DNA from 3 places in the Paenarthrobacter sp. NPDC089307 genome. Region 1 is predicted to be linked to each of the others. Evidence: predicted binding sites of a transcription regulator. Region 1 holds the regulator's gene; each other region holds the start of a gene.

Region 1 (9,422 bases):
CCAATGCAGGGTCGGCGCTGTAGGAGATTCCTTGCTCGGATTCGAAGGCCGTGGGCAGGAAGAAGCCGTTGAAACCGAGTTGCTCGGGCTTGCCGTCCGGGACCTTGATGACCACTGAAGAGTAGTAGTTGGCGCCCTGGACCTTCGCCGTGACGGGCCCTTGGAAGGCCACATTGCCATCGCCATCGCGGACAGTGACCACGGGTGCGTAGCCGTTGCCGGTGAGGTACAGGCTGGTTCCGCCCAAGGAAACGGGGTCGTTGACCTTCAGGACTTCCTTCTGCTCGGGGGCGTCCGGGTTTTCCTTGGTGGTGACCTCGGCCGTGTAATCGATAGGCTGGCCGGTCTTCTTGGGCGACTCCCGGTCGAAGGTGGCTTGGAACTTGTCCAACCGGAGGGAGTACGGCTGGAGCGAGCTGCTCTGGAAGTTGGTCCCCGGCGTGAACTGGTCGTAGCCCACCAGGGTGTTCACGAACGTTTCGCCCTCCACCAGGATGCGCTGGCCGCTGTATCCGAAAAGGCCGCCGATGGCCACGGACACCAGCACGCCGATCAACGAGGTGTGGAACACCAGGTTGCCCACTTCCTTCAGGAAGCCGCGCTCGGCACCCAAGGACGGCAGGGCGCCGTCGACGTCCCGTACTTCAACGCGGTAGCCGCGCTTCTTGAGCAGCCCGGCGGCATCGTTGATGGCTTTCGACGCCGGGATCCCGGCGTCGGCGGGCAGCGCCAAGGTGCCGTACTCCGGAAGGCGCGAAAGGCGCTTGGGGGTGCGCGGAGGCTGCGACTTCATGGCCTTGTAGTGCGCGATGGCGCGGGGAGTGACGCAGCCGATCAGGGAGATGAACAGCAGGATGTAGATGGCCGAGAACCAGGCGGACGAGTAGACATCGAACATCTGGAGGGCGTCCAGGAACGGCCCCGTGGCGGGGTTGTTCTTGATCCACTCCGTGACGGTAACGGGGTTGGCGGCGCGCTGCGGAAACAACGAACCCGGCACGGCACCCACGGCGAGCAGGAGCAGCAGGAACAGCGCCGTCCGCATGCTTGTCAGCTGGGTCCAGGCCCACCGGAGCATGCCTTTGAATCCGAGCACGGGTACCGCGGCGTCGGACTTGGCCTGCTGGAGTTTTCCTTCCGCTGCCTTGGTGCTGCCGGCGGAGGGTGACTTCTTCTTGGCTTTCACGGACTCGCTCATCAGATTGGCAACTTCACGTCGTTTTGGAACCAGTACTGCAACTCGGTCACCCAGTGGCCCCACACACCGGTGGCCATCAGGATGCCCAGCAAAATCAGGATGCCTCCACCAATCCGCTGGATAGCGAGCCGGTGCTTGCGGAAGAAGGACATCACTCCCATGCCCCGGCGGACAGCCAAGGCAATCAGGAGGAACGGGATGCCCAAGCCAAGGCTGTAAATGAACGCCAAGAGCGCTCCCTTGGCGGCCGAGGACCCTCCGGACAAGCTCAGCAACTGTACCGCGGAGTAGGTCGGGCCGATGCAGGGTGCCCAGCCCAGGCCGAAGGTCAGTCCCAGGAGCGGTGCACCCCACAGGCCGGCCGGCGGCTTCGCATGGATCTTGGCGTCACGCTGCAACCAGCCGAAACCACCCATGAACACGACGCCCATGACGATCACCAGGACCCCCAACAACTGGGTGATCCAGGCGTTCTGCGGCCCGGTCAGCAGCGTGCCGAGCTGGCCGAAGGCGCCGCCCAGGAGCACGAAGATCGCCGAGAACCCCAGGACGAACAGTCCGATACCCGCCAGCATGCGGCCCCGCCGCTGCTTCTGAAGGTCGACGCCGGTCAGCCCGGTCACGTAGCCCAGGTAACCGGGGACCAGGGGGAGCACGCACGGCGAGAGGAACGAGACCAGCCCGGCCAGCAATGCCACCGGCACAGCCAGCAGCAGGGAACCGTTGAGGATCGTTTCGGCGAAAGGACTGTTCACGGCGACTACTCGGCCACTGCGGAGCTGATGAGGGCCTTCAAAGTGCCCTTTTCGATCTCCCCGAGCACGCGGGAGGCAACTTTGCCTTCCTTGTCCAGGACCAGGGTTGTGGGCACGGCTCCTGGTGGGACGATGCCAGACACGGAAAGGAGCACCGACCCGTCCTTGTCGTTGAAGCTCGGGTAGGTGAGGTTGAACGTCTTGTCGAAGGCTTCAGCGGTGGCCTTCTCGTCGCGAAGGTTCACTCCGAAGAACTGGACTCCCTGGTCCTTGTACTCCTGGTGCAGGGCTTCGAGCTGGGGAGCTTCGATACGGCAGGGAGCGCAGGCTGCGAACCAGAAGTTCAGCACCGTGACCTTGCCCTTTAGGTCCTCGGGTTTTACCTCCGCGCCGTTGAACAGCGTGCCCTTGAGGACTACGGGCGCCGCACGGTCAGCCTTGGCGAACTCCGTGACCGATCCGTCTCCGGCCACGTAGTTCTTGTTATCGCCTGCCTTCGCCTGCTCCGCAAGGGAGTCCTTTTGCGCGCACGCGGAAAGCCCCATGGTCAGTCCGGCAAGCAGGACGCCCCCGGCAGTAAGAACGCCGCGGCGTGAAAGGTTGTTGTCCATGTTTTCCTATGCCCCCGGAGTGCTCGCCGCACCGGGAAGCAGTGCGGCAGCGGGTTCGCTGTACTCGACCCGGATGATCTTGCCGTCGTCATCGAGCGTCAGGGACGTAAGCGATGTCAGGGTGCATTCGCGCTTGCGGGGATCGTGCGCCAGGCGTCGTCCTTCTGCAGTCAGCCGGGTCGACCAAATGGGAAGCTGGTGGCTGACCAGGATGGCCTCGGCGCCGTCCCCGCCCAGTTCGATCGCCTTTACCCGGGCATCTTCAACTGCCGCCAGGACACGCGCGGCCTGCTCTTTATAGGGTTCGCCCCACGACGGGCGCATCGGATTCCGGAAGTACAACCAGTGCTTGGGCTTCAGGAATTCGCTTTTGGTGGGGTGGAGTCCCTGGAAGTGGTTCTCGGCTTCAATGATGCGCGGTTCGATGGTGATCTGAAGGTTCAGCGCTTCCGCCGTCGGCATGGCCGTTTCCTGGGCGCGGGTCAGGGGTGAGGCAACCAGGTGGACGATTTTGGCACCTTGGCCGGCACGGGCAACGAAGTGGTCGGCCAGCATCCGGGCCATCTCCCGGCCGCGCTCAGAGAGGTGGAATTCCGGCAGTCGACCGTAGAGGACGCCGTCGGGATTATGGACCTCGCCATGGCGAAGCAGATGGACAGTTGCTTGGGGCATGTTTACCAGTTTCTCAAAGAAGCGGGGCGATCCGAAATCTTCTACCGCAAGTAGAACTCAAAAATTTCCCGAAATGTTCCGCGGAGTTGGAATAAAAGATGCATATGCATGTTTATACTGGATACGAAGCTCGGTTGACGCTTCAAGCAATTGGTTTCAACCGGGCAAGCACGCAGTACCTTCCACTACATAGGAGCAACAACCATGATGACCCTTCCCGCTTCCGTCACCACCGGCACCTGGACCCTCGACGCTTCCCACAGCGAAATCGGCTTCACCGTTCGCCACGCAGGCATCAGCAAGGTCCGCGGCCAGTTCAAGGACGCTGCAGCCACCCTCGAAGTTGGCGAAACCCTGGCCGACTCCAAGGTCAACGCCACCATCCAGACCGCCAGCTTCGATTCCGGCGACGTCAACCGCGATGGCCACGTCAAGGGCGAAGACTTCTTCGATGTGGAGAAGTTCCCGGAAATCACCTTCGTCTCCCGCCACGTCAAGGCCAACGGAAACAGCTTCGACCTCGTGGGCGATCTCACAATCAAGGGCGTGACCAAGGAAGTTTCCATCGAGACCGAGTTCAACGGTGTTGCAGTTGACCCGTTCGGCAACACCCGCGCAGGCGTCTCGGGTGAAACCACCATCAGCCGCAAGGACTTCGGCCTCACCTGGAACGCAGTTCTCGAGGCCGGTGGCGTCCTGGTCAGCGACAAGGTTGTCATCAACCTGGAGCTCGCGTTCATCGCTCCGGCAGCTGCCTGATTCCACAACACCCCGGACGGCGTCCCTGTTCAGCCTGGTGCTGCAGGGGCGCCGTTTCGCATACACATGAGTCACCCCGATATTGTTCGGCAAACACCCTGTATTTAGCTGCGAGTTGGCTCCGAATTTCCTATGCAACCTTCAACCTGCGGTCTACAGTGATGCCATGAGTACCCCAGATGAAGCACCACAGCCACAGCAGCCCGGCGCCCAGCCACCGCAGCCAGGCAATGTTCCTCCTGCGGGCTACCAACCCCCCGCCGGTTACCAGCCACCACAGGGCGGCACCGTTCCGCCCGGCGGTTACCAAGGACAGCCGGGTTACCCGGACCAGCAGGGTTACCAGCAGCCCCCTGCCTACCAGCAGCCCCCTTCTTATCAGCAACCCGGCCAACCCGCGTACGCCGCGCCCGCCGGGCCGAATCCCGCACCGCCCGCCGGCCTGGGCTACAACGCCCCGCCCCGCAACGTCTTCGGTTTGGACTTCAACAACATCGCACAAAGGTTCCGTGACACCACGGGCGTTCCGAAGACACTCACCACCTCCTACTGGCTCTGGATCGCTGCGGCGGTGTTGGGCATCATCGCCAACTTCGCCAACATCTTCATCTACCGCGACTACTTCGGAGCCTTGTCCATCGGGACGGGCATCTTCAACTTTGTCTTCAGCTTGGTGATAGCCGCCGTGTACGTGTTCATCGCCATCCGCCTCAAGGAGGGAGCGCGCTGGGCCCGGCTGGTTCTGACCATTTTGGGCGGGTTCGCTGTCCTCTCGTTGCTCTTCCTCCTCATCACCCTCAACCTGTCATTGCTCAGTTCAGCAGCTGCAATTGCTGCCGCAGTGATGATGTGGCTCCCCGAATCCCAAAAACACTTCGTCTAGGAGCGCGTTGAGCGGAAGGCCGCGGCCGGATCCCCAAGGATTCCCGCGGCCTTCATCATGAAGAAGTACGCCCACATGATGATTTTCCCCGCCCTCTTGAAATTCCTGCGTGTGGTAGGCAACGGTGCGGGACCCCGGGGGTACGGTGGAAGCAGAACCACGCTGGGGGCAGGGTCACTTTGCTGATCCCGGCGGCCGTACCTGCAGTCGAACAAGCAAAGGAATGCCATGAGCAACCCTCCATACCCGCCGTCGAACCCGGGCGACTCCAACCAGTCCGAGCAGCCCGGCGGCCAGCCCGCCCCGCAGTACGGCCAGCCCTCGGCGCCTCAGTACGGCCAGCAGTCCCAGCCCCCGGCAGCACCGCAGTACGGGCAGCCTGCAGCGCCCCAGTACGGCCAGCAGTCCCAGCCCCCGGCAGCGCCCCAGTACGGGCAGCCCGGTGCATCGCCTTATGGCCAAGCACCCCAGTACGGGCAGGACACCAACTGGCCAAGCCAGCAGCCCGGGCCGTCCACTGTTCCCCAGATGGTCAACACCGCGTTCTGGTTGATTGTCGGAGCGGGGGCCATCTGGCTCATCTCCATCATCATTTCCATGGCAGCGTTGAACGACCCCTCCTTCAGGAGCATGTTCGAGGACCAGATGTCGGCCAGCGGCGGCGCAGATGTCCGTTTCCAAGACGTCCAAGGCTTCATCGTCGCCGTCATGGTTGCGCTCGGAGTAATCGGTGCCGGTTTGTACGCCCTCGTGGCCATCAACGTCCGCAAGGGCCGGAACTGGGCACGTATCCTTGGCACGGTCCTTGCTGCGCTCTCCATCTTCTTCCTGCTGCCGCCGAGCCTGGCATCACTGGCAGCCATTCTTGGCATCGTAGGAATCATCCTGCTGTACCTGCCGGCGTCGGCGCCGTACTTCCGCAAGACGCCGCAGTTCGGGAACCCGTACCAGGGCCGCTAAGCGGCAACGTTCCGCAAACATCCACGAGGGGCGCGGACCCGGCGAAGGCTAGACAGCCTGACCCGGTGTCTGCGCCCTTTGTGCGTGGTAAGCCAGAATCTGGAGTTCCGTCGCCATGTCCACCTTGCGGAGGTTCACATGCGGCGGGACCTGCAGAAGGACCGGCGCGAAGCTCAGGATGCTCCTGATTCCAGCCGCGATGACCCGGTCGCAAACCGCTTGCGCTACGGTGGCCGGCAGTGCGAGCACCACCATGTTTGTGTGCGTTCGTTCCAGGACCCGCTCAAGTTCGGCCGAATCGCTGACGCGCAGCCAACCTACCTCGTTGCCGATCACCATGGGGTCGGCGTCGAAGATGGCCACGACGTCGAAGCCCCTGGACTCAAAGCCGCCATACCGGGCCAGGGCCTTGCCGAGGTTACCGGCGCCGACAATGGCCACTTTCCAGTCATGGGTCAGGCCAAGGGCTGCGGCAATGTGCCGGCTCAGGTACTGGACCTCGTAGCCCACGCCACGGGTTCCGTACGAGCCGACATAGGAAAGGTCCTTGCGGAGCGTTGAGGAACTGACGCCCGACGCTTCTGCCAGCGCTTCGGAGGAGACGCGCTCCACTCCTTCGGCCAGGAGCGAGTTCAGCGCGCGCAAATAGAGGGTCATCCGGGCCACAGCCGCGGGCGGGATCTGCTTGGCGGCAGGTTCGTTGTCCCCGGATATTGCTTCCGCGGACGGTTCCAGCGCAGTCACGGTATTCTCCATTGCGTCGCTTTGTTGTTCCACTCTATGACCCCCGGCCGGACTCAACAAAAGCCACTACATGCGGGTAAGCGCAGCCTCAGCCTGCCAGGGCTTTCTTCAAGGTGCGGGTCAGGCGATCCTCGTCGATCTTCCAGAAATCGCGCTGAATACCGTTCACCAGGACCACTGGAATCTCTTCCGCATAGCGCTCCTGAAGTTGGGGGTCGCCGTCGATTGCCTGTTCGGTCCAGTTCACGCCGAGGCTCTTGGTAACGCGCTCGACGGCGGCACGCGCCTCCGTGCAGAGGTGGCAGTCAGCTTTGGTGAGGAGGACGACGTCGGGAATAGCCATGTGATTAACGGTAACCGCCCCCAACCCTCCACCACATCCCACCCCCTTCCCGCCAACCCTCCACCACATCCCACCCCCTTCCCGCCAACCCTCCACCACATCCCACCCCCTTCCCGCCAACCCTCCACCACCTCCCCCTCGACCGGGCTGCCAGTGCGCCCTCAACGCGGGGTACCCGCGATTGACTAGACTCAAGGCATGCCCGAGGAGAAGAACGCCGCTGTTGCCGCAACTGCCCAAGCGCAGAAGCACACCGGTGAAGCTGCTTTCTTCGACGTCGACAACACGTTGATGAAGGGCGCGAGCCTTTTCCACGTGGCACGCAAGATGTACGAACGTAAAGCCTTCACCTTGCCGCAAGCGGCAGGTTTTGCATGGAAGCAGTTCAAGTTCGTAATGCGGGGCGAAAACATGGAGGACGTCCATGCTGTTCGGGACTCTGCCCTGACCCTGGCTGCCGGCATCACCGTCGATGACATCAAAGCCCTGGGCGAAGAGGTCTACGACGAAATGATCGAGTCCCGCATCTGGCCTGGAACCAAAGCCCTGGCCGAACAGCACCTCCGAGTTGGCCGTAAAGTTTGGCTGGTCACCGCGACGCCAATCGAAGTGGCCACGGTCATTTCCACCCGGCTCGGCCTCACCGGAGCGTTGGGGACTGTCGGGGAGGTGCATGAGGGCATGTACACAGGGAAATTGGTCGGGGATATATTGCACGGGCCCGCCAAGGCCGTGGCAGTCCAGTTGGTCGCTGACCGCGAAGGCCTGGATCTGGACCACTGCTGGGCTTACAGCGATTCGGCCAACGACATTCCGCTGCTGACCATGGTTGGTCACCCGGTTGTGATAAATCCTGATGCCAAGCTACGGCGACATGCCCGCGACAACAACTGGCCCGTTTACGACTTCCGTTCCGGCCGCCGCGCAGCAACTCTGGGCCTCAAAGCTGCCACGGTCGGCGGTGCCGTTTACGGCCTGTGGCGCGGCTTCTCACGATTCCGCGGCCCCCGCCTCTAACCCAACCCTCCATCACAACCCAAGGGCTTAAACCCAACCCTCCATCAGGTCCCAAGCGCTTAAACCCAACCCTCCATCAGGTCCCAAGCGCTTGAACCCAACCCTCCATCAGGTCCCAAGCGCTTGAACCCAACCCTCCATCAGGTCCCAGGCAGGGCTAGCCTACCTGTGGATAACTTCTGCGCGTCGAGTCCGATCTGGGTAAGAATGCCGGTATGCAGATTCCCATACCCGTTCCGGCTCAGCTGAGTTCGGCCCCATTCACCTTGACGGAGGCCAAAGCAGCTGGCCTCGCCCATGTGGAACTCTGGAACCGCATCGGCATCCAGCCTGTCAGTAAGGGTATTTACCGCCCCGCAGATTGGGACTTCGACCTCGAGGCGGCTGCCCGATCACTGTCAGCGGCCAGCCCCGGCGCTTGGATTTCCCACGTCACAGCAGCCAAGCTTCACAATTTTTCACTTCCTCCGTGGCTGTCGGATTCAAACGAGCTGCACTTAAGTAAACCCAGAAGTCTGCCGGCGGTTCGGCGAAAAGGCGTCATCGGCCACACTGTCGTGGTCGAAAATGGCGAAGTCGAGCTGATCCGCGGGCTTTGGATCAGCACGAGACCCAGGACTTGGCTCGACTTGGCCCGGGTGCTGCCGCTGAATGAGCTCGTCTGCATCGGTGACGAACTTATTCGCATTCCAAGGCCTGAATTTGAGCAACGGGATGCGCCCTTCACAACACTTGAGGCCCTTCGCACCTTGGTGGAACGCCATAAGAACCTGCAAGGTGTTGTCCGAGCCAGGGAAGCGCTCGAGCTTATGCGGGTCGGGGCCGATTCGGCACCGGAATCGATGCTGCGTCTCGCGATGCTGGACGCCGGGCTTCCCGAACCGGAACTTCAGGTCTCGCTGCGACTTTCCGATCCCTTCTCGCCTTCAGCAGATCTCGGATACCGCAAGCGTCGGGTCGCTATCCAGTACGACGGCGGCCATCACCTTGAAGAGGCACAGTACTTCAGCGATCAGCGTCGGGATAAAGCCTTCCGGGCCGCCGGCTGGACGGTGCTTGTCTTTGGAAAAGACGACCTTGCCGATGGCTTTGCCAACGCTACGCAGCAAATAAAGAAGGCGTTGCGAAACGGTTGGGTGGACCCTTCAGTGCAAGCAGGTTTCGCGAGACCCCAGGGGTGAGCGAGCGACCCACCCAAACACCCGGAACGTGAGCGAGGGACCAACTCAAGCACCCGGAACATGAGCGAGCGACCCACCCAAGCACCCGGAACGTGAGCGAGCGACCCACCCAAGCACCCGGGATGTGAGAGAGGGACGGGACGCAAAATGCCCGCCACCTCGAGAGGCAACGGGCATTCACGCTTGATGAAGTATCTCTACTTCTTATTGCGGCGCTGGTGGCGAGTCTTGCGAAGCAGCTTGCGGTGCTTCTTCTTGGCCATACGCTTGCGGCGCTTCTTAATAACTGAACCCACGAA
Region 2 (9,422 bases), on a different contig from region 1:
ACGCTTGCGGAACAGGCTCTTGGTCTTGGGGTCCACGAAGATCAGGTACACGGCAAAGAGGAGCGCGATGATCGCAGCGGCATTCCTGGCCAGTGTGAGTGCGAGGCCAAGGTCTTCGCTCTGCAGGTACGGGAAGACGTCCAATTGGTCGGAGATGGCATAGACCATGAAGAACGACACGATGAAGTAGACGGCCTTGACCTGCCAGTCGTTGCGGATGCCCGTCACGGCAAAGAGTGGAATCAACCACACCACGTACCAGGACTGGATCATCGGCGCCAGGATCACGATGGCGGCGAACGCAAGGGTCAGCCGCCGCATCAGGCGGTCGTAGTCGCCGCGGAAGATCTGCCAAGCGACAGCCCCGACCATAAGGACCTTGCCGGCGTCGTAAACCCATTTGGCCATGCCCCAGCCGTCCAAGCCAAAGACATTGAAAATTGAGGCCACAACGAGGCCGATCAATCCCACGGGCGCGTACCAGATCCAGATGCTGCCGGGAGCGGAAAGGCCGTTGATCCAGCCGAAACCGAAACCGTTGACCAGGCTCAGCGCGTACAGCAATCCGAAGCTGAGGCCGGCAGTGAGGAACCAGTAAAGGAACTTCCGGGGCCAGGATGCGCCCTTGCCCGCCCACAGGAGGCCAATGAACGGCAGGAAAACAATGGTGATGGGCTTGACTGATATCGACAAAGTGACCAGAACGATGCCAAGGATGACGCGGCGGGTAGCGCAGTAGTAGAGGCCTGCCAGGGCCAGCCCGATCATCAATGCGTCGTTGTGGACGCTGGCGATGAAGTTTGTGAGGAAGAGCGGGTTTGCGGCGGTCAGCCACAGCGCCCTGTGGGGATTAACGCCATGAAGCTCGGCCAGCTTGGGCACATAGATGATGCAGAGGACGATCCCCACCAGGGCCACCAGCCGGAACAGCATGATGCTGGCTTCCGGTTGGACGTTGGTAACCCAGACAACGAACTGTTCAATCCACAGGAACAGCTGCCCGTACGGAACCGGCGCTTCGGTCCACATCTTGTCCGCACCCAGCTGGAAATAGTTGGGCAGCGCTGAGATGCCGTTCTTGTACGGATTCATCCCTTCGACCATCAACCGGCCCTGGCCGATGTATGCGTAAACGTCCCGGCTGAAAAGCGGAACCGTAAACATCATGGGCAGGCCCCAAGCGACAACGGCCTGCAGGGTTGCTTTGCGGGCTTCCAGGCCCCACACCCGGACGCGTTGTCCCAGGCGGAGCCAGGCCCGGACGAGCAACATGCCGCCGATGGCCAGCAGAACGATGGAAATGGCGACACCCGCGCCCTCGGTCCGCATCCAGATAAACAGCGGCAACCGCCGCAGTTCGGACACCGGAGCCAGCCATCCCACACCCAAGGAGCCGATCACCATGAACATCGAACCGATGAAACCGGCAATCAGAGGCGAACGTGCGTTATCGACCTCGCTGGCTGCAGCAGCATCCGCCGCCGGCGCTGCTGTCCCTGCCTTCTGGGCGGCGGGTACGGGCACCGTCATGTAGTCGTCATCCAATCGTTCACCCGGTGAATACGGGTCAAAGGTTCTGCGTCTTCGGGGCTTCAGCAGCAGGAAGAAAACGACACTGCCGCGCTCAAAAATCGTACCATCGGAGCACTTGGAACCGCCTGAAGGATAGGCTAGGCGCGTGCCTATTACTAATGAACGAATCGTCTGGATCGACTGCGAAATGACCGGACTGGACCTCAAGAACGACGCCCTGATCGAGGTGGCCGCGCTGGTGACGGATTCCGAGCTCAACATCCTGGGTGACGGAGTCGACGTCGTGATCAAGCCGGACGATGCCGCGCTGGAACAAATGAATGATTTTGTGCGGGACATGCACACCCGTTCCAAGCTCCTGGACGAGCTCCCGTTTGGGAAGACCATGGCCGAGGCCGAAGCGCAGGTGCTGGAATACATCGAGAAGTGGGTTCCGGATCCCCGCAAGGCCCCCTTGGGCGGAAACTCCGTAGGAACGGACCGCATGTTCCTGGCCAGGGACATGCCGAACATTGTCGAGCACCTGCACTACCGCGTTATTGATGTCAGCACCATCAAGGAACTGTCCCGGCGCTGGTTCCCGCGCGCTTACTTCCAGTCACCTGCCAAGCACGGTGGCCACCGCGCACTGGGTGACATCAAGGACTCCATTGACGAACTCCGCTACTACCGCGAGGCCGTCTTTGTTGCCGCGCCAGGACCCGACACAGCCACCGCCCAGCGCATTTCCAAGGACATCATGGCCAGCGCCGAAACCCTGGGATCCAGCGAAACGGTGTGATCTGCGCCATTTTTGAAGGTTTTTTCGCCAAAACCGGCAAAAGTGGACTTTGCACCCCAAAACAGCAGGTAAGCTATTTGTCGTTGCCTTCGAGGAAAGCCGGTCATACGGACTGAACGAAAAAGGCACATGGTGGGCTTAGCTCAGTTGGCAGAGCGCCTGGTTGTGGTCCAGGAGGTCGCGGGTTCAACCCCCGTAGCTCACCCCACCGAGATTGGCTTAAGAGCCGGTTTCCACAAAGGCCGCACCGGTTATCCGGTGCGGCCTTTGCTTTTAACCCGGTTCCGGAACGCCCCGGACCATAGCGATCAACAAAGGAAGAACTGACATGACGGTCCTGCCAGTCACTATCTGGGGCGAACCTGTTTTGCACCGCCGGGCAAGCGAAGTAGAAGTCTTTGACGACGAACTCCGCACCTTGATCGCTGACATGTTCGAGACGAACGATGCCGCGAACGGCGTGGGCCTGGCTGCTCCACAGGTGGGCGTAGGCAAACGCATCTTCGTCTACAAGTACGAGAACGACGACGACGTCCCGACGCAAGGCGTACTGGTCAACCCGGTGCTGACCCTCTCCAAGGTGTCGGGCGCACTTCCGGATCCTGACGAAGACGTGGAAGGTTGCTTGTCCTTCCCCGGCGAGTACTACCCGTTGCAGCGCGCCGAATGGGCGCGGGTCCAAGGCTTCGATGGCGATGGCAAGCCCGTGGAATTCGAGGCAACCGGTTGGTTTGCCCGGATAATCCAGCATGAGTTCGATCATCTCGATGGCAAGCTCTACGTGAACCGCTTGATGGACCGATACTCCAAAAAAGCGATGAAGCAGGCCAAGAAGAACGGCTGGGGCGTGCCTGGCCTGACCTGGATGCCCGGCGTCGACCCGGACCCCTTCGGGCACTAGGGCATGGCGACCGGGTCCCATTCCGAGCTGTTCAGGCTCCTGGACATCAGCTCCGAGGACGCGCACGATTGCGCCGAACTGCTGGCCACGCCTCCGGACTCGGAAGTGGTCCAAGCACTGGACGCCTTGAAAGCGCGGCTTGGCAGCTTTCCGCGGGACGGGATCACGGACGGGAACGCATCGGAAGCGAGCTGGATCGAAGCCCTGCTTCGCTTCGCCCCGTCGGTTCACGCCTACCACCTGGAGCTGGGCATCAGCCCTGTGGTGTCTGCGGCGTCCCTGGCAGATGTTGGCCTGCAGTTGCGGATTAACCGACGGGTCCATGGGCGTTTCGGACTCGACACCTGGGGTTGGCTAACGCTCCACATGGCCGGCAATCTGTTTCGGCTTGGCAGGCTGCAGTTCCATCTGGTTCCAGCCGATGTTTCCGTTTCTGCCTCAGGATGGGCGTTGGGCGTACACATTCCTGAGGACGGCGGCCTCTCCCCCGCCCTGGTGGATGAAAGTTTCGCGGAAGCCCGTTCCTTCTTCCCCCGACACTTTCCCGACAAGCCGGCTGCCGTCGCCACCTGCGATTCATGGATGTTGGATCCGTATCTTTCTGAGCGGCTCCCGAACAGCAACATCGCGTCCTTTGCCCGACGCTTCACCCTGGACGGTTGCACGGACGCGCAGTCAGATGCCGTGTACTTCACTTTCCGGCAGCGTGGACTCCAGGACTTGGAGAAACTCCCCCGGGATACGTCACTTCAGCGCGTGGTCCTTGAGAGGATCGACGACGGCGGCACCTGGCAGCTCGGGCACGGTCACCTGGAACTGTAGATCGTCTGCTGTTCGGGGCATGAGGACAAGACGCCCTTCATCGCATCCTTCTCTGCCTGGGTAACCCAAAGGCGGTACGCGGTTTTCACGGAGATCTGCCGCGCAACGTAGTGGCAGCGGAAGTTCTTGTTTGCCGGCAGCCAGGTCGCGGCGTCGCCCGCTCCCTTTTTGACGTTGGCCGGGCCATCAGCTGCGATCAAGTTCAGGGGGTCGTTGGCGAGGGTTTGCCTCTGCTGGGCCGTGAGCTGCTGGGCCCCCTTCTGCCAGGCGTCGGCCAGGGCCACGACGTGATCGATTTGCACCGCAGAGCTGGTTTCCTGCCCCCTTGAAAACGATACTTGCCGTCCTGTGTAGGGTTCATTCAAGGTTCCGGATGCCACTTTGCAGGTGGAACCTTCCGTGAACTGCACCGCTGTCATGTCACGGCGCAGGATGTCGTTCCTGGTGTCGCAGCCGTTCCGATCCGCGTCGGCCCATGCTTGCCCGAATGCCGCCCTGTCATAGTCGGCTTTAGGCGCCCGGCCTTTGACCTGCAAGTGCTCCAAGGCATCAACGGCCTTTTCTGCAGCTACAGGAGCCGCGCCGCGCACCGGCTTCATCCACCCCGGGTTGTAGACAGGGGCTTCGCTGGGCCCGGACTGCGGCGGCTGTGCGACCTCGAACTGGCCGGCGGTGAAGAACCAGGCGAGCCCGGCGACGATGGTAACTGCCACCAGGGCCAGGACCGCCCATGCTTGGCGTGACCGGCGGCGGGCGCGCCTGTAGGCGGACCAGGTGATACTCAAGGGACTCCATCCATTGGGGCAGGCAGTGTCCTACGAGCGTAAGACAAGGCCCCGACAGTCAGAGTCGATATCCACAGTGTGTAGGAGAAGTCACACAGCGAATACGCGTAAAGCCTTCAGGGTTTACTGCTCGCGCATGACGCGCTGCAGGTCCTCTGTAGCTAGCGCCAGAAGCCCGCGCAGTTGTTCCACGCGCTCGTCGGTGACGTCTCCGGCAGCATTGGCAGCTACGGCTTGGTCCAGGAGCTTCTGGGCTTGCTTGTGGTTGGCCTTGGCGACGTCCAAGGCGTGTTCCAGAGTGGTCTCATGTTCGATCGTTGATTCGTTGTCCATGAGTCCCATTCTGGTCAGGTTTCCCGGCCGATTCCAGTGACCCGGCCGGGAAACCCCTGATTACTGATTGCGCCTACGCGTCAGCAGTTTCCAGTACGGCGATCGGAGCGATGACGTCCCGGGCGGGGAACGACGGCGGGTTCACACCGGCCATTTCCTCCATCACGCGGACAACCTGGCAGGAGTAACCGAACTCGTTGTCGTACCAGACGTAGAGAACGAGGTTCTTGTCGTTGGAGATCGTGGCAAGGCCGTCCACGATGCCGGCCCGACGGGAACCAACGAAGTCCGTGGAGACAACATCAGGGGAATCAATGTAGTCGATCTGCTTGCGGAGATCCGAGTGAAGGGACATTTCGCGGAGGAAGTCGTTGACTTCGTCCCGCGTGGTGCCGTTCTCCAGGTTGAGGTTCAGGATGGCCATGGACACGTCAGGGGTGGGTACGCGGATGGCGTTGCCCGTGAGCTTTCCCTGCAGTTCGGGAAGCGCCTTGGCCACAGCCTTTGCAGCACCGGTCTCCGTGATCACCATGTTCAGTGCAGCGGAGCGCCCGCGACGGTCACCCTTGTGGAAGTTGTCGATGAGGTTCTGGTCGTTGGTGAACGAGTGGACCGTTTCGACGTGGCCGTGGATGATGCCGAATTTGTCGTTGATGGCCTTCAGCACCGGGGTGATCGCGTTCGTGGTGCAGGATGCCGCGGTGACGATCTTGTCGTCGTCGGTGATGTCGCGGTGGTTGATGCCGTGAACAATGTTCTTGAGGTCGCCCTTGCCCGGCGCCGTGAGCAGGACGCGGGCAACACCCTTGCTCTGCAGGTGCTGGGAGAGGCCTTCGGCGTCGCGCCACCGACCGGTGTTGTCGACAACCAAGGCGTCCTTGATGCCGTATGCGGTGTAATCGACTGTCGCGGGGTTGTCCGAGTAGATGACCTGGACCTGGACGCCGTTGGCCGTGATGGTGTTTGCTTCTTCATCCACGCGGATGGTGCCTTCGAAGGAACCGTGGACGGAGTCGCGGCGCAGCAGGCTGGCTCGCTTGACGAGGTCGTTGTCGGCACCCTTGCGGACCACGATGGCGCGCAGGCGGAGGCCGTGGCCGCCACCGGCCTTTTCGATCAGGATGCGTGCCAGCAGACGGCCGATGCGCCCGAAGCCGTAAAGAACGACATCGGTGCTGGTCCGGTCGTCAGCGCCGCGCTTGCCAACAATCTCGGCGAGCTCGGAGCGCAAGTACTCGTCCAGGGAGGCGCCGTTGCCTTCTGCCCGGTACTTCTCGGTCAAACGTGCAATATCAATGGCTGCGGCGCCCAGCTCCAGCTCGGAAAGGGCGTTCAGCAGGGGTGCGGTTTCTTCGAGCAGGAGCTCGTGGTTGCTCATCCGGCGTGCAAAGCGGTGGGCCTTGAGGATGTTCATGGTGGACTTGTTGATCAAGCTCCGGCCGTGGATGCTGGTGACCACGTTGTTTTCCCGGTACAACCGGCCGATCACCGGAATCATGGCCTCGGCGAGAGCCTCCCGGCCCATCCACTTATCAAGACAAGAATCTGACGTCTGGCTCACAGAACTACCTTCCTTGGGTCAACCACATACGTCCTCGTATGCAGATGGCAGCGGCCGCCCGGAGTAGTCCTGCGGCACATGCGCCGGCGGGCTTCGGTCCACCCACAGCGCCTTGAACGAGAGCAAAGAAAATCCGCCGGCTGCGAACGCAGTCCCGGCGGCAGAACCTCTACGTTCAGTAACCATTCTAAGGCGGAAGGAGGGGGCATGGCCGTCCCGGAGGCGTGAAATCACTCACACGCCCGCGATCCGGGGAGTCATAAATGGATGGGTTGACCGATACGCCGGGTTCTGTACTCCCCCTCGTTACCGAAAAGGGAGTGGCGGCCATCCATCTACGAACGCCGTTGCCGACGCCCTCCAGCAGCCTACCCGGACACTCGGGCGAGCAGCCCTCGAACGTGTCCTGTCTGGCCTTGCTCCGGGTGGGGTTTACCTAGCCTCCCCGGTCACCCAGGGAGCTGGTGGTCTCTTACACCACCGTTTCACCCTTACCTGCAGCAACCGGTGCAACACCGGAAACGCAGGCGGTCTGTTCTCTGTGGCACTGGCCTGCGGGTTACCCCGAGTGGGCGTTACCCACCACCCTGCTCTGTGGAGCCCGGACGTTCCTCGAGCCACTTTCGTGACGCGCGGCCGCCTGGTCAACCCATCCACGGACCAGTCTACCGGCGTTGGGGGCCACCAAAATCCGACGGTAATATCGACTGGTGCTGATTCTGCTGCCGCCGTCCGAAGGCAAGACCCCCGCCGTCAAAGGCCCCGCCATCGACTGGGAGTCCTTGAGCTTTCCGGAACTGAATCCCTGCCGGGCCAAGGTCCTCGAAGCACTGGGAACGGTAAGCGCGCACGAGGACGCCCTGGCGCTGCTGGGCGTCGGCGCCTCCCTGCGTGACGACGTCGAACGCAATACCCGCCTGCACGCCGAACCTGCAGCCCCGGCGCACCAGGTGTATTCGGGAGTCCTTTATGACGCGCTGGGCTACAAGAGCATGACTCCCGCACAACGACGCAAGGCCAGCGAGTCCATCCTCGTAGTCTCCGCGCTGTGGGGCGCCATCGGTTTTGGCGACCACGTGCCCGCCTACCGGTTGTCGATGGGAACAGCACTGCCCGACGTCGGACGCCTCGCCTCATACTGGAAGCCGCAACTTGCCGCCGCCCTACGCCAGCGGGCTGAAGGTGAACTACTGGTGGACTGCCGCTCCAGCACCTACGCCGCGGCCTGGGCTCCCCCGGCGGAACAGACGGTCACCGTCAATGTCTTCAACGAGGCCAACGGCAAGCGAACGGTCGTGAGCCACTTCGCCAAGCACACACGGGGTGAACTGGCACGGCACTTGCTGACGAGGCGCGGCAAGGCGCCGGCAACACCGCAGCAGCTCCTGAAAGCCGCAAGCGAAATCTGGACCGCCGAACTGGTGGAAGGCAGCGCCCGCAAGCCGCACGCGCTGAACATCATCCTGTCCAGCTAAGAGCCTTTCCGGGTCAGTTCCACTCCGCAGAACGGACCAGGATAACGCCCGAGTCCGGGCAAAAGACGATGTCGTCGTCAGCCGCGGCTTTGACCTCGGCAAGGTCTCCGGGGCTAAGCATCATCCCGGAACCTTCGGATTTACCGTGGAACAGCCGGGCAGCGCCGACTCCCCTCTTGGCAATGGTTTTTTCGTAAACCGCCAGCATTCCGGCGTCCAGAGCTTCGGCGAAAGCTGCCCGCTGTCCTCGAACCACCGTTTCTTCAGCCGCGATCTCCGCTATGGCCTCATCCAGCTCAGCCCGGATGCTGCCAAAGGAGCCCTGGATGTCATCAACGATGGCTTGCTGGGCGGCTTGGCGTTCGCGAAGCTTATCCAGCCGTTCCAGAATTTCAAGCTCAACGTCTTCAAGGTCCGAACGGCGCTTGGCGAGAGAGGCAATATCGTTCTGCAGCGCTACCAGGTCCTTGGACAGTCCGGTTCCGCTGTTAAGCCTGGTTTCGTCGCGCTCGATTCGCGAGGCGACCTGTTCGACGTCCGCTTCCGCGCGGCGCAGTTCTGCCTCGGCGTCGTGGACGGCGACCTTGGCGGCCCCCAGTTCACCGTTGGCCACGCTGAGGGCGTCCGTCAGGTCAGTGATGCGGGGGTCGTTTTCCAGCACTTTCCGGCGGCCGGCCAACGACTTGAGCTTGGCATCGAGCCCCTGCAGTTCAAGCAATTTCAATTGTTCTGCCGGTGCTGCTTTCGCCACGCTTACCTCCGCTTGTCGCCGCCGGCCTGGAGATCAGGTCCGGCTCTTCCCTAGACTCTAGTCGCCGCCGGGAGTCAGTATGAAGTCCCAGGGGTCGCTGTTGGTACTGCTGACGCGGATATCGACGTCGTAGCCTTGGTCCGAGAGCACATTGCCCAAGGCGTCGGCGGCGGCAGGGAGCCACAACCATTCGCTGGCAAAGTGCGACACGTCAATCAGGTAGGGCCGCCCGTTGGTGGCTCCTTCGCGCGCTTCCGATGCCGGATGGTGCCGCATGTCCGCTGTGACGTAGACGTCGGCGTGGTTGGCCCGGACGGCGTCGAACAAGCTGTCGCCCGCACCACCGCAAACGGCGACCCGCCGCACCAGCCCGTCCTTGTCGCCAGCCACCCTCACTCCACCGGCAACCGCAGGGAGCATTTCAAAAACCCGGGCCGCGAAGTCACCCAGGGTTTCCAGCTCCGGAAGGTCACCCACCCT
Region 3 (9,422 bases), on a different contig from region 1:
TCGCTCAGAGGTGCAGCTTGTTGGGTGCTCATCAATGAACCTTCCTGGACGGCAGCGTATTGCAGCAGCCGTGTCTTGCATGAGTTCGTTCTGTCCATGAAGCTCGTGCTCATGGCGTCCTTGCGCATGGCTCTTCGTCGACTAAGAAAGGCCCTCTTGGGGAAAGAGGACATGTTCCAAACTATGGGTGGTGCAAGGCACAGCCAACGCGGGAAGGGATTTCCTAACACTTCCTTAGGTTTCGCGGCCGTTGCTTGAGGCCCGACGCCGGGACATAATGCTCGACGGCGGCCCGCGGCCAGCGCTCAAAGGCGCCGTTGCGCCCGCTCACCCGCTCACCCGCGGTCCCTCCTGCAGATCCCTAGTGCTTCCGGCTGTCCCTCCTGCAGATCCCTAGTGCTTCCGGCGGTCGCTCCTGCAGGTCCCTAGGGTTTGATGCGGTCCCTCCTGCAGGTCCCTGCCCGATTAGCTGGGATTTGGCTTGTGGATACGAACCATTTTCCAGATCGAGAGTCGACCAACGCCGGCGGCAACGGCGATGGACAACGGGAAAAGAGTCGGACCAGTCGGGGACAGCCAGCCAAATGGTGCACATATGAGCAACGGGGCCGCGAAGAAGGCAGCCACGTGAATCCATTGGTGGGGGATGCGCCGAAGTGCCAGGCCCAGTAGAGATCCAACCGCAACGCCCACAGCCCACACGGGAAGAATGCTGTAAATGAAGAACACGATTGCCCGTCCACCTGGGGATTGAACAACCAGGAAAAGGCAAAACGTCAGGTGCGCCAGCGCGACGCCAACAGCGAGCCCTCCGCCCCCAATGACCACCCGGTCTTTTGATCCATAGGGCCATCCATGGCCGGTCTTGGGTGTCTTCAGTCCATACTCTGACTCGTGTATCCAAAAGTCATCGTCCATTGGTCACCACCCGGCCGATTATGTGACTGAGGGTTGGGAAGAAGGGGCGGTGATGTGAGTGAGGGTTCACGGCTTGCCTGCGGCGATCTGGTTGAGGGCGCCGGCGAGCGATGGGTACTCAAACACAAAGCCAGCGTCGAGCAGCTTCCGTGGCTCCACCCATCTGCTCTTCAGTACCAGCTCCGTTTGCGTCCGGATCAGAACGGCCCCGGCCTCGAGCAGCCAAGCCGGGGTTGGAACGCCGAAAGGAGTGCCCAGACTCTGCCGCACCAAAGCCATAAGCTCACGATTATTCACCGGGTAGGGCGAAGCGGCGTTGATCGGACCGGTCAACTCACCATGAGCGTGAACGAACAACGCTACTCGAAACAGGTCCTCCACGTGAATCCAGCTGAACTTCTGCGTGCCCGGACCCATGTGTCCGCCCAAGCCGAATCGGGCTAGGTTCTGGAGGGGACTCATGACGCCCCCGGCGCCCAACACGATTGCAATGCGCAGCGGCACTTTCCGCGTCGCGGGAGAAATAGCCGCTGCCAACTCGTCCTCCCAAGCACGCGCGACGTCCACGGAAAACCCGCTTCCCAACTCGCCCGACTCCTCGGATTGCGGACGGTCTTCCGCATGCCGGTAGATGGTTCCGGTACTTGAGTTGATCCAGGTCCTGGGCGGTTCGGCACACGCAGCAACAGCCCGCCCCAAGGCGCGGGTCGTCAAGACCCTCGAGTCCAGGATCTCCCGCTTGTGACGCTCGTTGTAACGGCAATTCACGGATCGTCCGGCGAAGTTTACCAGCAGTTCGGCGCCGTCCAGCACTTTGGTGATGGCGCCGTCGTCGTTCCAGTGCGCGTGCGCTGAAGCGTCCCGCCCGACCGTCCGGACCTGCCACCCTTCGTCAGCGAACCGCCGCCGGAAGTAGCTGCCGATGAAGCCGGTGGCGCCCGCCATCACCACGGTCCGGGGCATTACGCGTCTTCCTTCACGCCGCGGACGAGTCCCAGGACATCGTCAAACACCTTGCTCACTCCGGGAATCTTCGCAAGTGACAAACCTCGGGCCATCAACGGGGCGGCTCCGTCAATCAGCTTGCGGGTGCGGCGTTGACCCTCGGATTTGTCGTAAACCCAGAACAGGGCGACGCCCATGTACGCCAGCCACAGCAACTCGGGCAGGTCGCCGCGCAGTTTTTTCGCCACTGCGGGCGAGGAACCGTCGACGGCGGTGCGGAAGATCGCGAGCGACGCGTCCCGGGCGGCGGTGGAAGCCTCGCCGAACGGATTGACGGGCGACGTCGGCCGGATCGCCGTTGAGATGAAATCGGAACCGAACTGGTGGTACGGCGTCATGGCGTCGATGCCGGCGTGGAGGACGGCCTTCAACCGGCTGGCGAGGTCCTGGACGTTTTCGAGGGCTTGCGCGGCAGCCGCGGCGTGCTCGTCCTGTACCTGGATGTAGAGTTCCTGGACCAGTTCGTCTTTGGACGCGAAGTAGTAGTAAGCATTGCCCACCGACAATCCGGCCTCCTGGGCAATGGCGCGCATGGTGGTCTTCTCGAAGCCAATTTCCCGGAACATCTTGAGGGCGACATCGGCTACCAGTTGGCGGGTCTGTTCACTCTTTGCAGGCATACGTCACTCCACAGTTTTTGAACGTGTTCAGAAATCCAGTATTGCACGTGTTTGAACGTGTTCAAAAGAAAGGGTGAGTGAGGGTTGGTGGGAAGGGGGTGGGATGTGAGTGAGGGTTGGTGGGAAGGGGGTGGGATGTGAGAGAGGGTGCGTGGGAAGGGGGTGGGATGTGATGGAGCGTGGGGATGAGTGGGAGAATGGGGGAGGTGCCGGCTCCATGCCCCACCACCCACAGTGCTAATACAGCGGGGCGCCCTCGGAACCGGGCGCCTGCGCGAACCACTACGAAATGGATGACCCATGCCCTCGCCCTCCGGCTCCAGCACGCTCAGCAAGCCTGCACCCCGTTTCGCCTCGATCGGATCCCCCTATTTCGGCATCATGTTGGCCGTCATGGCCGTAGTGCTGATCCTCTCCAACATCGGCGCCTCAAAGGGCGTGGTGCTCGGCCCGATCATCACTGACGGCGGGTTCTTCCTCTTCCCGTTGGCCTACATCCTCGGCGATGTCATGAGCGAGGTGTACGGCTTCAAGGTTGCCCGCAAAGCGATCGTTACCTCGTTTGCCCTGAGTGTGTTCGCGTCGCTGTGCTACTGGGTGATCATCATCCTGCCTGGCTTCAATGACGACTACGGAACAGCCAAGCAAGCAGCAATCGAGGGCGCACTCGGCCCGGTCCCGCAGATCGTCCTTGCCTCGCTGCTCGCCTTCCTGGCAGGACAAACCATCAACTCCTGGATCCTGGTGAAGATGAAGCAACGCACCGGCGAAAAATCCCTGTGGGCACGCCTCATGGGCTCGTCGGTGGTGGGCGAATTCGTGGACACCCTGATCTTCTGCAGCATCGCGGCGTCGGTCATCGGCATCACGGACGCCGGATCGTTCGTCAATTACGTGCTGGTGGGCTTCGTGTACAAGACCGCCGTCGAGTTCATCTTCGTGCCGATTACGGTGCTGGTGGTCGGCTGGATCAAGAAGCGCGAGCCGAGCTACGGAGCAGTCGCGGCCTAAGGCCGGCGGGGCATGGAGCCCATTTCGATGCCTCGCTGCGCAAACGACGTTTCCAACCATCGAACGCGCGGCGATCCATCGAAATGGGGTGCAAGCCAGGCCCAGCGCAAGCCAGGCCGGGCGCAAGCCAGGCCTAGGAGTAGTACCGGCCCAGCGTCTCCGCCTTGAACTCGAAGAAGTCCCCGGACTCGATAGCCAAGCGGGCATCGTCCACCATCTTCACCACGAAGCGCTCGTTATGGATGGAGATCAGGGTTGCAGAGAGCATTTCCTTGGCCTTGAACAGGTGATGGATGTACGCCCGCGAGTAGTTGGCGCAGGCGTAGCAATCGCAGCCGTCCTGCAGTGGCCCGAAGTCGGTCTTGTAGCGGGCCCCGGACAGGTTGAAGCGCCCGGACGGAGTGTAGAACGCTGAATTCCGGGCCACACGGGTGGGGGAGACGCAGTCGAAAGTGTCGGCGCCGTTCTCGATGGCCGTGAAGATGTCGTCCGGCTCGGAGATGCCCAGCAGGTGCCGGGGCTTGTTCTCCGGCAGTTCCTCGTTGCACCAGCGCACGATGGTGCCAAGGTTTTCCTTCTCCAAAGCACCGCCGATCCCGTAGCCGTCAAACGGCATGGCGCCCAGATCCTGGCACGCTTTGCGGCGCAGGTCCTCATATTGGGCGCCCTGGATCACGCCGAACAGGGCCTGGTATGGCTTGCCCACGCGGGAGGCTGTCAAGGAAGCGTGCTCTTCCAAGCACCGCAGCGCCCACAAACGGGTGCGCTCCAGGGACTCCTCCTGGTAGGCCCGGGAATTCTGCAGCGTCGTGAGCTCATCGAAGGCGAACATGATGTCCGCCCCGATCTTGTGCTGGACCTGCATGGAGATCTCGGGGGAGAAGCGGTGCCGGTCGCCGTTGAGGTGGGATTTGAACCAGACACCGTCGTCGTCAATGTGTGCCAGCCGTTCCTTCCCGGGTGCCACGGCGTCATCGGGCCCGGAAGAGTCCACGTTCTTCATGTCGATGACCTTCTTGAACCCTGAGCCCAGGCTCATCACCTGGAACCCGCCGGAGTCCGTAAACGTGGGGCCGGACCAGTTCATGAAGGCGCCCAACCCACCTGCGGCGTCGAGGATTTCCGGTCCGGGCTGCAGGTAGAGGTGGTACGCGTTGGCCAGCACAGCCTGCGCGCCCAGTTCAGCGATCGACTCCGGCAGCACAGCCTTCACGGTTGCTTTGGTCCCGACGGCGATAAACGCGGGCGTCTGGATGGTCCCGTGCGGCGTGGTGATGGTTCCGGTCCGGCCCAGGAACGCGCCGCCGTTGGCCTCTACCATGGCGTCCGACGGCGAACACGTTTCAGTCAGGCGCTGGCCCACCGAAAACGAGAACTCGGACTGGCGCTCAGGCAATCCGGGCAGGGCGGGAACGGCAGGGGCGGATGGAGAAGCAGGAGCAGGAAGGGAAGCTGGCACGCTACCTAGTGTGCCAGCTTTACCGGGAGTAACCTGCCGAATGAACCCTATGACCCGTAGTTTTCAGCCTTCCAGTTGTCCCACGAAGACCGGATGTCCGCCAAGGTGTGGGCCCCCAAATCGTAAGTGGAGGCAATGACCATGGAGCCGCCGTCGGGCCTCTTGTCCGGAATGGGAAGTTGCTCCGCGACGATCAGCAGGCCGTCGCCGTGCTCGGCGTAGCTGTGGACGGTGAGGCCCACCTGGTGGCGGCTCTTGAACCAGACCTTGCCGGAGATCTCCTCGCCGGTATCGAGCGTGAGCGAGTACTCCTCCCCAACGGGAGGCAGGTCTCCTAGCCCCAGCTTTTCAATGGCCGGTCCGCCCTTGCCGGGAAGGGAGACGAAGTGGGTACGCCGGTGTCCGTGCGGATGCCGTTCCAGCGCAAACCGGAGTTGGTGCAGGAACGTCAGCCAGCCCTGGGTGATGTCCTCGTCCCATTCCGCCCACTCGGAATCATGGTCCAGCGCCGCCCTTATCACGCGGACTTCCGTGCCGCCCGAAACAGGATGCAGCTCAAAGACATCCCCAGCGTTGACGGTGAGGCTGGTGTGATCCGGCGCTTCCACAACGTCGGTGTTGAAGTAGATCTGCTTGATTTCGGCGTCGAGGTCGTCGGCCTCCCAGCCGTGCCATTGGGCAACCAGGGACGGTTCGCGCAGCATGGTCCAAACCTGCTGCGCGTCGGCATTAATCACAACGCTCAGATTGTTCGTCATGGCCCCGAATCTACCGCCGTTCGCATCCACATAACAGGGCTTGTAATTCCGGGACCGGTGGCGCAGGAAAAGCTAGGCGCGCACGGATTCCAGCTCGTTGCCGATCCGCCGGGCGAGCTCGGCCTCGTCGATGGTCTTCGAGCCGCCATGGGCGCGCAGGAACATCAGTGCTTCCAAGCGCAGGAACCGCCATTCACGCTCGGCTTCGTGGTTGCCGTTATCGATGGCGCGGAAGATTTCCTTGTCGTACAGGTTGGGTTCGTTCAGGGAGCGCTGCCGGACACGGGCATTGATCCGGGCCTTGAAGGGGTCTTCCTCCTGCGACTCCGGGGCGCGGAGCAATTTCTCGTAGACCGCGGCACGCTCTGTTTGGCCGGCCTCGCGGCAGATGAAACTGGACAGCGCCAAGGCCCGCTCGATCGAGGCCCAGCGGTCCAGGTTTCCGTCGAACGGCAGCACGTTCAGCAGGTCCGCCACAGCCAGGGCGTTGTCCGGATCGCGCAGGACGATGCACAGATTGAACGCGAGGTCACTGAGGTCGCGGAGGCAGCTTCCGGACTTGGTGTTGATGCCCTTCGCGAGCCGCTCCGAGAGTATCTGGACACCGTTCTTGCCCTTGTGGTTCGCCGCCGCAGCGCGCACCACGGCCTCCGGTGTCCCCTCGGGATCCGGGATCAGCGCCATTTCCTCGGCGCTCGGGCCGGTGTAGGTGGGCGGGGCCTCGGGGCGTGGAGGAACGACGACGGCGGGCCCGGCAGGAGCGTCAGCGTCGGCTTCCGCGGAGGTGCTTGAGCTGGAATTGCTTGCGTCCGGGGCTGCGGCGGCCGGAGCTTCCGCATCGGTGCCGGCCGGGACTCCCTCACCCACGGGCACGCTGGACCCAACCGCGATCCGTACCGTGCCGCCGTCGCCCATTGTCACGCGCAGCAAAGCGGCGACTCCATAGTCGTCATTCTCGGTGTCAATATTGACGATTTCCTGGGCCGGCCCGTCGCCGGGCGGGAACACAAAATCCCCGGGCCGCAGGTCCCCAGCCTGCTTTTCCTTGTACTGCTGTGTGGCTGGGCTGTGAGTCATCGGAAATCCTTTGGTTCTCTTGGGGTCCGCCGTCCAGTCTACAAAGACCAGCTGATGAAGGGGCCGGGACCCGCTAGAGAACGATGCCCGAGAAAGCCAGGGCCTGCCTCACGAGGTTCCCGCGTCCGCCGTCGAATTCCTGCTGGACGTTGTCGCTGAGTACCTCTTGCGGCGTCATCCACGTCAGTTCCAGGGCGTCCTGGCGCGGTTCGCATTCGCCGGTGACCGGAATGACGTAGGCCAGCGAAACGGCGTGCTGGCGGTCGTCCGTGAAGCCGGTCTGTGATGGGGCCGGGAAATACTCGGCCACAGTGAACGGCACAGGGCTGATGGGCAGCTGCGGGAAAGCCAGGGGGCCCAGGTCCTTTTCCATGTGCCGCAGGAGGGCCGCGCGGATGGTCTCGCGGTACAGGACGCGGCCGGAAACGAGGTACCTTACCATGTTGCCATCGGCGTCGCCCTGAAGGAGCGTGCCAACCTCGTTCACGTACCCGAGCGGATCCAGCCTGACCGGAACAGCCTCCACGTAGACCATGGGGAGACGGCCGCGGGCTTCGAAGAGGTCTTCATCGGAAAGCCAGCCTGGATACGGGTCGGGTGTACGTACGCTCATGGTTAAGTTCTACCGCATCCCCGGCCGAAGTTCCGTTGAGGCCTTGCCGGGAGCCGTGGCGTTACGCTCTCGGCTGCATTAGGCGGCCGGGGTGCTTGCACCGTCGATCGACTCCACTACGATCGACGCCGGCGCCGCCCCGCCTACCGCATCCGGATTGGCGATATAGAGGACGTCTTCGCTGATCCGGGCCTCGATTCCCGCAGCGGTGAGCCGCCCCAGCAAAAGCTCCAGGTCGCCGTCGTACTCGAACGCAAGGTCACCGTTGCTGATGTCCGCACCGTGGACCACCTGCAGGATTCCGCCATTCTTGGTGGTGAAGGTTGCCGATACGTCGTATTCGGTCCGGGGCCAGGCGCCAATGTTGCGCAGATCGTTGGCTGCCACGCCCACCAGTGGGGTGATCCAGGTTGCCACCACCGCAAGGGCGGGATCGGCGGAGGCGGCCGTGGCCCACGTGCCATCTGCTGCGCGCTGCGCGGGGAAGGCGTAGAACTCGAATCCGTCGTTGGCCGAGACCTGAACGGTGGAACCGTCCGGGCCTTCGCGGACGTCCGCCTGGGTGCCGTCGTCCTCGGTACGCCGGGCGAATTCCTCCAGGTTTCCCACTTCCACGCTGAACATGGTGGCACCGTCCAGCGGATGGCCGTGCTCCACCCGGCCCACAGCAAGGCGACCCGAACCGGCGTCGAACTCCAACCAATCGTCGTCGTCGACGGTCGCGACCATACCCAGCGCCTGCAGCAGCCTGGACCATTGTTCCGGGCGGGAGGTGTAGTGGATGGGGCGGGCTCGCAACATTGGTCCTCCAGGTTCTCGGCGTCACTTCCAAGCCTATTCCGCGTGGGCGTATCCGGGGTTGTCGCTTCCACACTGCCCGCTTCCACAGCAGAATGGGGACCATGCCCACAGAGCTTGAGGAATTGACCGTCAAAGATGGCGCGGCTTGGCGCGCCTGGCTGGCCGAACATGCTGCCGACAGCCCAGGCGTGTGGCTGGTCCTGCACAAAAAAGGCGGCAACGTCACGGAGCTGGACTACGACGCCGCCCTGGACGAGGCCCTTTGCTTTGGCTGGATCGATGGCCAGTCCAGGAGCCGCGACGCCGAAAGCTACTTCCAGCGCATGACCCCGCGCGGACGCCGCAGCATCTGGTCTGCGCGGAACGTCGGGCACATTGCCCGGCTTGAAGCCGAGGGCAGGATGACCGACGCCGGCCGGGCGGCCGTCGAGGCCGCAAAGGCCGACGGTCGCTGGGAAGCTGCCTACGCGGGCCCCGCGGACTCCAAGGTGCCGGACGACCTCGCGGCCGCCATCGCCGCGGTTCCTGAGGCCCAGGCCATGTTCGATGTCCTGACGTCCCAGAACCGCTTCGCCCTCATCCATCGGACAAATCTGGTCAAGCGGGCGGATACCCGGGCACGGAAAATCGCCGGCTTCGTGGAGATGCTGGCCCGTCACGAGACTCCGTATCCCCAGAAGAAACAGCCCGGCACGGCACCGCGACAGGACGGCCCCAGCTAGAGCGTGGCGGCGGCTTCGAAGATCATCCACACCTGCAGCTGGGTGGAAAGTTCGACGCCGGCACCCGCCGGATACGTTTCGGTGGCCGATAGCAGGGGGTTGGGTGAAAAGACCAGCGGGGTGTTTCCTGTGCCGCGCACCAGCTCCGGTGCTTCACGATGGCTTGCCCAGAAGGCACCGGCCGTTGAGAGAACCATCTCCCGTGCCGTTTCGCGCGCGTGCGGCGGGAGACGACCGTCGCGTCCGGCCAAGGCGAGGTAGCGGACCAGGATGCCGGTGAAGAGGCCGCCGTCGCCGGTTCCATCTCCGCGAATCACCCGTGTGTCGGGGAACGTCAGCTCGCGGGCGATGGCGTCAACCAAACGCGCGGCCCTGTCCAGGTTCTCCGGGCCGCCGAGTTCCAGCAACGCCCCGAGGATGGGCCCTTGGTTGTAGGTG

What was found. Region 1 encodes Rex, which represses fermentation and respiration genes when NADH is low (regulators of the CRP and FNR family bind a similar motif). Its sites were predicted from a motif close to CTTGTGAANNNNTTCACAAG; they were not measured.
Region 2: the regulator Rex is predicted to act here: its motif matches at 6,938-6,957, upstream of AB0N72_RS03850 (glyceraldehyde-3-phosphate dehydrogenase).
Region 3: the regulator Rex is predicted to act here: its motif matches at 2,558-2,577, upstream of AB0N72_RS13605 (queuosine precursor transporter).

Annotation. Positions count from the first base shown of each region.
Region 1 is NZ_JBFBHE010000006.1:250,331-259,752, forward strand. Features, by position in the region: gene AB0N72_RS16550 (cytochrome c biogenesis protein ResB) at 1-1,198, opposite strand, end outside; gene AB0N72_RS16555 (cytochrome c biogenesis CcdA family protein) at 1,198-1,953, opposite strand; gene AB0N72_RS16560 (TlpA disulfide reductase family protein) at 1,959-2,564, opposite strand; gene AB0N72_RS16565 (histidine phosphatase family protein) at 2,571-3,236, opposite strand; gene AB0N72_RS16570 (YceI family protein) at 3,444-3,995, shown strand; gene AB0N72_RS16575 (hypothetical protein) at 4,162-4,878, shown strand; gene AB0N72_RS16580 (hypothetical protein) at 5,107-5,838, shown strand; gene AB0N72_RS16585 (redox-sensing transcriptional repressor Rex) at 5,887-6,594, opposite strand; gene AB0N72_RS16590 (glutaredoxin family protein) at 6,671-6,925, opposite strand; gene AB0N72_RS16595 (HAD-IB family hydrolase) at 7,124-7,942, shown strand; gene AB0N72_RS16600 (DUF559 domain-containing protein) at 8,158-9,123, shown strand; gene AB0N72_RS16605 (AURKAIP1/COX24 domain-containing protein) at 9,321-9,419, opposite strand.
Region 2 is NZ_JBFBHE010000001.1:831,883-841,304, forward strand. Features, by position in the region: gene mptB (polyprenol phosphomannose-dependent alpha 1,6 mannosyltransferase MptB) at 1-1,530, opposite strand, end outside; gene orn (oligoribonuclease) at 1,679-2,314, shown strand; tRNA gene AB0N72_RS03825 (tRNA-His) at 2,447-2,522, shown strand; gene def (peptide deformylase) at 2,643-3,215, shown strand; gene AB0N72_RS03835 (acyltransferase domain-containing protein) at 3,219-4,037, shown strand; gene AB0N72_RS03840 (HNH endonuclease family protein) at 4,022-4,822, opposite strand; gene AB0N72_RS03845 (hypothetical protein) at 4,946-5,155, opposite strand; gene AB0N72_RS03850 (glyceraldehyde-3-phosphate dehydrogenase) at 5,229-6,716, opposite strand; RNA gene rnpB (RNase P RNA component class A) at 6,981-7,368, opposite strand; gene AB0N72_RS03860 (peroxide stress protein YaaA) at 7,427-8,191, shown strand; gene AB0N72_RS03865 (C4-type zinc ribbon domain-containing protein) at 8,205-8,942, opposite strand; gene AB0N72_RS03870 (Nif3-like dinuclear metal center hexameric protein) at 9,000-9,422, opposite strand, start outside.
Region 3 is NZ_JBFBHE010000005.1:157,781-167,202, reverse strand. Features, by position in the region: gene AB0N72_RS13625 (MFS transporter) at 1-32, opposite strand, end outside; gene AB0N72_RS13620 (hypothetical protein) at 466-918, opposite strand; gene AB0N72_RS13615 (TIGR01777 family oxidoreductase) at 985-1,881, opposite strand; gene AB0N72_RS13610 (TetR family transcriptional regulator) at 1,881-2,543, opposite strand; gene AB0N72_RS13605 (queuosine precursor transporter) at 2,844-3,554, shown strand; gene tgt (tRNA guanosine(34) transglycosylase Tgt) at 3,688-4,959, opposite strand; gene AB0N72_RS13595 (SRPBCC domain-containing protein) at 5,061-5,771, opposite strand; gene AB0N72_RS13590 (DUF6707 family protein) at 5,844-6,848, opposite strand; gene AB0N72_RS13585 (NUDIX hydrolase family protein) at 6,922-7,461, opposite strand; gene AB0N72_RS13580 (hypothetical protein) at 7,540-8,262, opposite strand; gene AB0N72_RS13575 (YdeI/OmpD-associated family protein) at 8,364-8,984, shown strand; gene AB0N72_RS13570 (glycoside hydrolase family 76 protein) at 8,981-9,422, opposite strand, start outside.